Linked DNA regions of Sphingobium yanoikuyae. The protein of the gene in region 2 interacts with the protein of the main gene of each other region in a pairwise test. Links are inferred from orthologs where the notes say so. Each region holds a gene or a part of one and is shown on either strand. Other genes may lie near its edges.

Evidence for each region. The genes of interacting proteins can lie anywhere in the genome.
Region 1: the proteins of HH800_RS17505 (region 2) and HH800_RS04305 interact in binary tests that used the Escherichia coli proteins (3 or more experiments, as listed by UniProt). The link is inferred for Sphingobium yanoikuyae from one-to-one orthologs.

What each region holds. Positions count from the first base shown.
Region 1 is NZ_CP053021.1:809,482-814,605, forward strand. The notes cover bases 1,118-4,091. They hold HH800_RS04305 (OmpA family protein), read left to right. Parts: upstream 1,118-2,053; coding sequence 2,054-3,130; downstream 3,131-4,091. Other genes in these bases: HH800_RS04295 (hypothetical protein), read left to right, coding at 1,118-1,357; HH800_RS04300 (DUF2793 domain-containing protein), read left to right, coding at 1,368-1,871; HH800_RS04310 (superoxide dismutase family protein), read left to right, coding at 3,606-4,091. Outside these bases: HH800_RS04290 (hypothetical protein), read right to left, coding at 39-254; more of HH800_RS04295, read left to right, coding at 233-1,117; more of HH800_RS04310, read left to right, coding at 4,092-4,142; thpR (RNA 2',3'-cyclic phosphodiesterase), read right to left, coding at 4,167-4,724.
Region 2 is NZ_CP053021.1:3,628,251-3,633,603, forward strand. Bases 1-2,913 are described here. They hold HH800_RS17505 (Do family serine endopeptidase), read left to right. Parts: upstream 1-659; coding sequence 660-2,168; downstream 2,169-2,913. Other genes in these bases: hflC (protease modulator HflC), read left to right, coding at 1-531; HH800_RS17510 (helicase HerA-like domain-containing protein), read left to right, coding at 2,286-2,913. In the rest of the region: more of HH800_RS17510, read left to right, coding at 2,914-3,917; HH800_RS17515 (MFS transporter), read left to right, coding at 3,989-5,293; cysK (cysteine synthase A), read left to right, coding at 5,290-5,353. UniProt on the Escherichia coli protein: DegP acts as a chaperone at low temperatures but switches to a peptidase (heat shock protein) at higher temperatures.

The DNA of each region.
Region 1 (5,124 bases), 2.8 Mb from region 2 along the record:
GCCTTTGCCGATGCGCTGGGGGCGCGCGCGCGCTTTCCCTACATGATCGTCGGGGTGGATGATCCGGCGGCGTGGGAGGCGGGCAGCGGCACGCTGGATGGCGAGGGGCGGCTGGTGCGCGAACCGATGGCGTCGTCGGCCGGGGGCGGGGCGGTCAGCTTTGCGCCGGGCGAAAAGCGGGTCGGGCTGGTGCTGCACAGCGGCTGGATCGCGGCGGTCGAGGGGCATGACGGTGCGCGGCGACTGGCGGGCACTGGTGCTGGAGCCGGGAATGATCGTGGCGCTGGCCGATGCGCCGGGGCTGTGGCGGATCGAGGAACGGGAATGGGAGGCGATGGCGGTGCGGCTGGCGCTGCGGCGGCTGGCGGGGGCCGGCGGGAGCGCGCCGGGCAGCGTGTCGTCGGGCCAGATCGTGCGGCAGCTGGATGCGCCGCATGGTCCCACCCGGCTGATGCTGGCGGACCTGCCGCGCCTGACCGAGGGGGTGGCGAACGGGCCGCAACTGGTGGCGGCGGCGAGCGGCGGGCCGGGCTGGCGCAGCGCGGCGCTCTATGCGCTGGATGCGGGCGGGACCGCCGAGCCGATCGGGCGGACGGCGCTGCGCGCGGTGATGGGGCAGATCGACGCCGCCTTGCCGCCGGGCAGCACGTTGCTGCTCGACATGGTGAACAGCCTGTCGGTGACATTGCTGGCCGAGGATATGGAACTGGCGAGCGCGGACGGCGCGGCCTTGGCGCAGGGGCGCAATCTGTGCCTGGTGGGGCAGGAACTGGTCCAGTTCGGCCGGGCAGTGCGGACCGGGCCGGCCAGTTATCGGCTGGAGGCGCTGCGGCGCGGGCTGCGCGGTACGGAATGGGCGATGGCAGGGCAGGAGGCTGGCACGCCCTTCCTGCTGATCGAGGCGGACCGGCTGGTCGATCCGCTGGCGGTGGCGGGGATGGAGGGGGATATCGGCGCGGCGATGCGTCTGCTGGCGATCGGCATCGGCGACGTGGAACCCGCGACGGCGGAAGTCATGATCGACGGCGCGGCGCTGGTGCCGCCGGCGCCGGTGCATCTGAACGCGGTGCTGGACGGAGCAGGCGGATGGCGGATCGGCTGGACCCGGCGCAGCCGGGCGGGATGGCGATGGAGCAGTGGTGGCGACGTGCCGCTGGCGGAGGAAAGCGAGCGCTATGAGCTGCGGGTGCTGGACGGGGCGCGGTTGGTGCGGCGGGCCGAGGTGACGGAACCGGGCTGGACCTATGATGCGGCGATGATCGCGATGGATGGCGTGAGCGGGCCGCTGAGCATGGACGTGCGGCAGGTCGGCACGCGGGCGCTGGGGCGGCCGGGGATGATCGAGATGCTGCTGTGAGGAGGCGAGGATGATGAACGAGACGAGCGATCGCTGGGCGCTGCCGCTGCTCCATGCCGGGCAGGCGCAGAAGGAAATCATGCATAATGAGGCGCTGGCGCGGATCGACATGCTGCTGCACGGGGTGGCGGAAAGCGCCGACCTGGCTGTGCCGCCGACGGCGCCGGTTGCCGGGCAATGCTGGATCGTGGCGGCGGGGGCGAGCGGTGCCTGGGCCGGGCGGCAGGAACATGTCGCTGGCTGGACCGAAGGCGGCTGGCGTTTCGTCGCGCCACGCGCCGGATTGCGGTTGGCGGTGACGGATCGCGGCCATGCCATGGTGCATGACGGTACGGCATGGCGGGATGATGCGGTGCGCAGCGAAGGATTTTATGTCGCCGGCCAGCAAATTGTCGGCGCGCGCCAGCCCGCGATCACCGGGCCAACCGGTGGAACGACCGTCGATAGCGAGAGTCGTGGCGCAATTGCCGCGATATTGGCCGCTTTGCAGGCTCATGGCCTGATCTCCATGTAATTCTGGAGTATCGGCGATCTTTTCATGGAGAGGGGTAGGTATTAGCTTGGAGGCGAGCCTGGGGGATGTCCCTACTGCGTTATTTTTGCAACGGTTTCACGAATTGTGGACTTGCCATGAAACCTTCTTGCCGATACATGGTTTCAGCAGTCCTTCGTGACACTTTTGAAAGGGGAATTCAAATGCGGAAGCTTGCCCTCGCGGCTGCGCTTGCGACCAGTGCCCTGGCCACCCCGGCCTTGGCGCGCGACAACAGCTGGTATGTCGGCGTCGACGCCGGCGTAATGATCGTTGAAGATCAGGACATCACCTTCACCCCCGGTAACGGTACCGTAGCCAGCAACACCGTGGCGGCTGACTACCATAAGGGTTATGATTTCGACGCCAATATCGGCTACGACTTCGGCGGCTTCCGCCTCGAAGCCGAAGCTGCCTACAAGCGCGCCAAGGTCGACCTCGACGATAGCGGCTTCGGCGGTGCGGCCTCGGCCCTCTCGTTCATGCTGAACGGCCTGCTCGACTTTGGTCCCGATGACGGCCTGCAGGGCTTCGTCGGCGGCGGTGTCGGCGTGTCGCGTGGCAAGCTGGCCAACGACCTGGTGAACGACAGCGACACCGGTTTCGCCTGGCAGGCGATCGCCGGCGTGCGTTACCCGGTCACCAACAATGTCGACGTCTCGCTGAAGTATCGCTTCTTCAACCAGGACGACATCAAGCTGATCCCGGCCTACACCACCATCGGTGGCCCCGCCGGTTCGGAAGCCAGCACCAAGCTGCGTACGCACAGCCTGCTGCTCGGCCTGACCTACAACTTCGGCGCTCCGGCTGAGCCTGCTCCGCCGCCCCCGCCGCCCCCGCCGCCCCCGCCGCCCCCGCCGCCGCCTCCGCCGCCCCCGCCGGCGCCGGAATGCTCGCCTGGGCCGTACATTGTCTTCTTCGAATGGGACAAGTCGGACATCACGCCTGACGCCGCCACCATTCTGGACAACGCGGTTTCGGCCTACAGCGCTTGCGGCAACGCCCAGGTCATGCTGGCCGGTCACGCTGACCGTTCGGGCGCAGCCTCGTACAACGTTGGTCTGTCGCAGCGTCGCGCTGACGCCGCCAAGGCCTATCTCGCCTCGAAGGGTATCCCTGACGGTGTGATGACCACCCAGGCCTTCGGTGAATCGAAGCCGCGCGTCGACACCGCGGACGGCGTTCGCGAAGTCCAGAACCGTCGCGTGGAAATCAGCTACGGTCCGGGTTCGGGTCAGTAAGAAATTTCCGTCCTTCGGGATGGAATATGAAGAGGGGCCGGTCGCAAGATCGGCCCCTTTTTCTTGTCCTGCGTCGCGCGCGCTGACCTGTCGTGCGTTGGAGTCTGTCGCGATCCGGGGGGGAATGGATATCTGTCCGGCATGTCATGTGCTGGGCAGCGTAGACGATCGGCGCATGGGCGGCTGATCATGTCTGCGCTCATGGCCGGCCAGCTATTTGCCGGGGCGAACCGATAACGCTGCGATCCGGATTGCTACCGGGCTTCGGCCTGACATATGACACATCGCGATTTCAGGCTATTGCCTCCGGACGGCTCTTGGGGGCGGTGAAGGAGGGGCGTCAGCATGGATGCCATGCTATCTCCCTGCTTTTATTGCGAACGATATGCAGAAGGGCATGACAAACCGGATCGGATCGGCAACAAAGACGCGTCTGCCGCGTTCGCGCAGTTGTTTCCGTGATCGGGAGTTTGCCATGAAGACCGCCGCCCTGTTCCTTGCCCTGCCTTTGCTCGCTGCCGTGACGGCCTGTGCCGCGACCAGCCAGAGCGCGCCCGCCGCGCCGACCGCCAAGGCCAAGCTGGCCGCTGGCGATGGCAGCGCGCGCGGCACCGCCGTGGTGACCCAGGCAGGCGATGGCCTGCATGTGGTGGTCAAGGCGCAGGGGCTGACGCCGGGCATCCACGCGGTGCATATCCACACCACCGGCGTCTGTACGGGGCCGGACTTCACCAGCGCGGGGGGGCATTGGAACCCGACCAGCCATCAGCATGGCAAGGATAATCCGCAGGGCATGCATATGGGCGACATGCCCAACATGCAGGCCAAGCCTGACGGCAGCGGCGAGATCGAATATGTCGTGCCAGGCGGCACGATCAGCGACGGCGCGACGCCGCTGCTGGATGCCGATGGCGCGGCCATCGTGATCCATGCCCAGGCCGACGATTACAAGAGCGACCCGACCGGTAATGCCGGCGGCCGCGTCGCCTGTGGCGTGCTGAGCGTCGGCTGAGCCATGATTGCCCCGGCGTCCGCGTCAATCGTCGCGGACGCCGGGATGACCGTCTGCGCGATAGGTTTCGACTATGTGATAGCTCGAGCCGGCATGGCCGAGCCGGCTTTCATAGAGACTGAATTCGTCCACGGTGAAGGCGGGCGATGCAAGGCCGGCGTGCAGCGCCAGGAAGGGCGCGATGTCGCCGCCGTGCCGACTGAAGCGGGCGAGGGTGATGTGCGGCAGATAGGCGCGGGCTTCGGGCGCGATGCCGGTCGATGTGCAGGCGCGATCCACCTTGGCATGAAGATGGGCGAGCGGATCGCGCGGCTGCACCCCGGCCCATAAGGTGTCGACCACGCCGCGCCGATCGAAATAGCCGGTGCCGGCGACCGTGATGGTGAATGGCTGGAAGCGGACGCCAGCGAGCGCATCGGCGATATCATCTGCCTGATGGCGATCCACTTCCCCGATGAAGCGCAGGGTCAGGTGCAACTGGCCATCATCCTGCGAGCGCGCGCCTAGGATGCCGGCCATCTGGGCCAGAAGCTGGCTGCGGATCGTGGCAGGCGGACGGGTGGCGACGAACAGGCGGTGCATGAGGAGTAGATAGGGAGAAAGGTGGCGTGCGGATAGGGGCGGGGTGGCGCGGGAGAATGGGCGCAATGTCGGCGTCGCGCTTTGACGGCTGACGACCATCTATTGCCGCTCATAGGTCGATTTTTTGATGCCACTAGCGGACATTCGTTCGCTGGGTAATATCGATGGATGGATGACGGCAGATACCGGGGTGGTGGAACGCGGGGTGGCAAGTGGGGCTGCGGCATGTCGTTGCTCATCACCCTTCCGATCTTCACCATCCTCTTAATGGTGGAGGGCTTGGGTGACTGCGCACCTGATATTCCATGCGGTAAGGGCTTTTGGTCGCACGTCATGCTGCCATCCGCTGCGGTTGCGCTCATCACAGGGCTAGCGGTTCGGTGGCTAGTAAATCGGCTAA
Region 2 (5,353 bases):
TATCGCATCGTCGATCCGCTGCGCATGTATATTTCCGCCGGCAGCGAGGAAAAGGTGTCGGACGCGCTGCGCCCGATCCTGGGCTCGGCACTGCGCAACGAACTGGGCAAGCGGCCTTTCGCCGCGCTGCTCAGCCCCGAGCGCGGCCAGGTGATGCAGAATATCGAGGCCGGGCTTGACCGGGTCGCGCGCCAATATGGCGCCGAGATCGTCGACGTGCGGATCAAGCGCGCCGACCTGCCCGACGGCACGCCGCTGGAAAGCGCCTTCACCCGCATGCGCACCGCGCGCCAGCAGGAAGCGCTGACGATCCGCGCCCAGGGCCTGAAGCAGGCACAGATCATTCGCGCCGAAGCCGACGCCAATGCCGCCCGCATCTATGCGGAAAGCTTTGGCAAGGACGCGAATTTCTATGACTTTTATCGCGCCATGCAGGCCTATCGTTATACCTTCGCCCCGGATCGGGCGGGCGGCACGACGATGGTGCTGTCGAAGGACAATGAGTTCCTGAAGCAGTTCCAGGGCCGCTAACAGCAGGTTTCAGGATCATTACGGAACCAGTGTCATTCAATATCGGTTAAGGCAGGGCGGCGCATCGATAAGGCTCCCCGAGAGTCCCGCCCTTCCCGCTCCCGAATTTCTGAAGAGGACCGTCACGAGTGCGTTACGCTTATGCCATCACCGGCGCCCTGCTGCTCGGCGGCACCGCCATCGCCGTCACGACCAGTTCCAATGTCGGCGCGCAGACCGCCCAGAATGAAGGCCTGCAGGCCGCTGCCCCCGCCGGCGCGCCCGCCAGCCTGGCCGACATGGTCGAAAAGCTGCAGCCGGCCGTGGTCAACATCTCGACCAAGCAGCGCGTCACCGTGCAGAATCCCTTCGCCGGCACGCCCTTTGGCGACCTGTTCGGCCAGGGTGGCGGCGGCAAGCCGCAGACCCGTCAGGCCCAGTCGCTTGGCTCGGGCTTCCTGATCTCGGCCGATGGCTATATCGTGACCAACAATCACGTCGTGTCGGCCGGTGCGGAAGGCGCTAGCGTCGACAGCATCACGGTCACCATGACCAACAAGGAAGAATATCCCGCCAAGCTGGTCGGCCGCGATCCCGCAACCGACCTTGCCGTGCTGAAGATCGACGCGAAGAAGCCCCTGCCCTTCGTCAAGTTCGGCGACAGCACCAAGGCGCGCGTCGGTGACTGGGTCGTCGCGATCGGCAATCCCTTCGCCCTGTCGGGCACCGTGACCGCCGGCATCATCTCCGCCGTGCATCGCGGCACCGGCGGCACCTATGACAAGTTCATCCAGACCGACGCCTCGATCAATCAGGGCAATAGCGGCGGTCCGATGTTCGACATGCGCGGCAACGTGATCGGCATCAACAGCCAGATCCTGTCGCCTTCGGGCGGCAATGTCGGCATCGGCTTCGCCATCCCCTCGGAACAGGCAGCGCCGATTGTCGACACGCTGCGCCAGGGCCAAAGCATCAAGCGCGGCTATCTGGGCGTGCAGATCAGCCCGCTGGGCGAGGATATGGCGGACTCGCTCGGCCTCGCGAAGAATCGCGGCGAGTTCGTGCAGGGCGTCGAGCCTGGCAAAGGCGCCGAAAAGGCCGGCATCAAGGCGGGCGACGTGATCGTCAGCGTCGCCGGTCAGGAAGTGACGCCGGACCAGAATCTGTCGTCGATCGTCGCCAACAGCAAGATCGGGTCGAGCGTGCCGATCGTGCTGCTGCGCAACGGCCAGCGCATGACCCTGAACGCGGTCGTGGGCGAGCGCCCGAGCGAAGACGAACTCAATAACTTCGCCCAGCAGCAGGATGATGATTTCAGCCAGCAGGGCGACCAGGGCAGCGATACCCAGGCAGCGCAGAAGTCGCTGGGCATCTCCGCCATCCCGCTGACCCCCAGCATCACCCGCCAGCTGGGCGTTGCCGGCGACACCCGCGGCATCGTCATCACTGCCGTTGACGGGTCGACCGATGCCGGTGCCAAGGGCCTGCGTCGCGGCGACGTGATCCTGTCGGCCAACAACCGGCCGGTGCTGACCCAGGCGGATCTGGATGCACAGGTGAAGGCGGTGTCGGCCCAGGGTCGCAACGCCATCCTGCTGCAGGTGCTGCGTCGCGGCCAGGCGCCGTTGTTCCTGCCAATCCGCCTGCGCGACAAGTAAGTCAGCGAAAGCGACAATCGTTACGGGCCGCGCTTGCCGGATTGCCTGCCTCCCTTCTAAGAAGGAGCAGACAGTCCGGCGGGCGCGGCCCGACCCGTTTTTGAGGAGCATAAGCCCATGAGCGACGGCATCTTCCTTGGTCTGGGCGCGCCCGAAAAGGACGGCGGCATCCCCCAATATCTGAACCTGCGCCGGGCCAATCGCCACGGCCTGATCGCCGGCGCCACCGGCACCGGCAAGACGGTGACGTTGCAGGGCATCGCCGAAAGCTTCTCGGCGCTCGGCGTCCCGGTGTTCGTGGCCGATGTGAAGGGCGACCTGTCGGGCATTTCGATGGCCGGTTCGCCGACCGCCAAGAATGCCGACAAGCTGGTGTCGCGCGCCAAGGAAATCGGCATCGCCGATTACAGCTATGCCGACAATCCCGCGATCTTCTGGGACCTCTATGGCGAACAGGGCCATGCGATCCGCACCACGGTCAGCGAGATGGGGCCACTGCTGCTGGCCCGGCTGATGGGCCTTAACGACACGCAGGAAGGCGTGCTCAACATCGCCTTCAAATATGCCGATGAGGAAGGGCTGCTGCTGCTCGACCTGGGCGATCTGCAGGCCATGCTCGCCTATTGCGCGGAAAATGCCGATACGCTGTCGGCCCGTTTCGGCAATGTGACCAAGGCCAGCGTCGGCGCGATCCAGCGCCAGTTGCTCCAGCTCGAAACCCAGGGCGGCGACCATTTCTTCGGAGAGCCCGCGCTCGACATCCACGACTTCCTGAAGGTGGACGACAAGGGGCGCGGTTATGTGAACATCCTCGCCGCCGACAAGCTGATGCAGAGCCCGAAGCTCTACGCCACCTTCCTGCTCTGGTTGCTGAGCGAATTGTTCGAGACGCTGCCCGAAGTGGGCGATCCGGAAAAGCCGGTGCTGGTCTTCTTCTTCGACGAGGCCCATCTGCTGTTCGACGACGCGCCGGCGGCATTGCAGGACAAGATCGAGCAGGTCGTGCGCCTGATCCGTTCCAAAGGCGTCGGCGTTTATTTCGTTACCCAGAACCCGATCGACATTCCCGAAGCCATTGCCAGCCAGCTCGGCAACCGGGTCCAGCATGCGCTGCGCGCCTTCACCCCGCGCGACCAGAAGGCGATCAAGGCCGCGGCCGACACCTTCCGCATCAACCCCGATCTCGACATCGAAACCGCGATCACCGAACTCAAGACCGGTGAAGCTTTGGTATCGCTGTTGCAGGAAGATGGTGCGCCGGGCGTGGTCCAGCGCACGCTGATCGCCCCGCCCCGCTCGCGCCTCGGCCCGGTCGATGCCAAGGAGCGGGCGATCATCCAGTCGATCTCGCCCTGCGAGGGCAAATATGACACCGCCGTCGACCGCGAATCCGCCGAGGAAATCCTGGCCGCGCGCGGCGAGGCCGCCGCTGCCGCCGCGCAGGCCGCCAAGGCCAAGGCCGAAGCCGACAAGGCCGCTGCCGCCCAGGCCAAGGTCGAGGCCAAGCAGCGCGAACAGGAGTTGAAGGAGCAGGCCCGGCGCGATGCCGCCGCCGCGCGCGAGGCAGCCAAGCCCAGCGGCTTCGACAAGGCGGTCCAGTCGGCGACCCGCTCCGCCGCCTCCTCGGTCGGCCGCCAGGTTGCCAACGAACTGGGCCGTGCCGTGTTCGGCGGATCAAGCCGCAAATCCTCGGGCGGTGGCATCGCCGGCCAGCTGGTGCGCGGCATATTGGGCAGTCTGTTCAAATAAGGATGGAAAGGGGCCGGTCGATTATGTCCGGCCCGTTGCTATCCGCCACGGGATAAGGCTAGAGCGCGGCCATGTCTTCCTCGGCTGCTGCACCCCACCCGCTCCATTTCGGCAATTTCCGCGCCTATCTGGTCGGCCGTTTCTGCGCCACGCTGGCGCAGTACAGCATGATGATCCTGCTCGCCTGGCAGGCCTATAATGTCGCGCGGGAGACGATGAGCACGGGCGCGGCATCGGCGCAGCTTGGCCTCATCGGCCTGGCGCAGTTCCTACCGCTCTTCTTCCTGACGCCGGTGACTGGCTGGGTGGCCGATCATTTTGACCGGCGGATCATCACCCGGCTGACGCTGGCGCTGCTGATGCTCGCCGCAGCCGTGCTGGCCTTCGCCACCTATGAGGGTTGGGTCAGCCTGCCGCTGATCTTCGGCATCGCGGTCATCGTCGGCATCGCCCGCGCCTTCAACGGGCCGGCCTATGGCGCATTGGCGCCCAATCTGGTGCCGCCTGCCGTGCTGCCGACCGCCATCGCCCTGTCGTCGGTCGCCTGGCAGACCGGCGACATCCTCGGCAAGGCGGTGGGCGGCTATGCCTATGCGATCGAGCCCTGGGCCGCCTATGCGCTGTCGGCGGCCTTGTTCGGCGTCGGCCTGATATCGATGATGATGATCGGGCCGGTGCCCCAGCCGCCGCGCCAGCAGGGCCGCCATCCGATCCGCCAGATGATCGACGGCTTCACCTACCTCAAGAGCAACCGGCTGGTGCTGGCGACGATCACGCTGGACCTGTTCGCGGTATTGCTGGCCGGTGCGACCGCGCTGCTGCCCGTCTATGCCCGCGACATCCTGCATGTCGGGTCGACCGGCTATGGCCATCTGGCGATCGCGCCGGGGATCGGCGCGGCGCTGACAGCGCTCTGGTTCTCCTTCCGGCCGATGAAGACGCAGGTCGGCCTCAAGATGCTGGCGGCGGTCATCCTGTTCGGCCTGGCCACGATCGCCTTCGGCTGCACCGCCTTCCTGCCGCGCGACATTGCGGTGGAGGCTGGGATCGCCGCGCTGATCGTGCTGGGCGGCGCCGACATGGTGTCGGTGTTCGTGCGCCAGTCGCTGGTGCAGCTGCACACGCCCGATGCGATGCGCGGCCGCGTTTCCAGCCTGTCGCAACTGACCATATCCGCGTCCAATGAACTGGGCGAAGCGGAATCGGGCTTCCTTGCGGCGCTCGTTGGGCCTATCGCTGCGGTCATCGGGGGTGGCGTCGGCGCCATTCTCGTCACGATATTCTGGGCGCGGCTCTTTCCCGAACTGCGCCTTGCACGCACTTTCGACCCACCCGACTTAAGGGAGGCGGACATCAGCCAGGAGACGGCCCAATGAAAGCTGCCACTATTCTCGATACCATCGGCAATACCCCCCATGTCCGGGTCAACCGGCTGT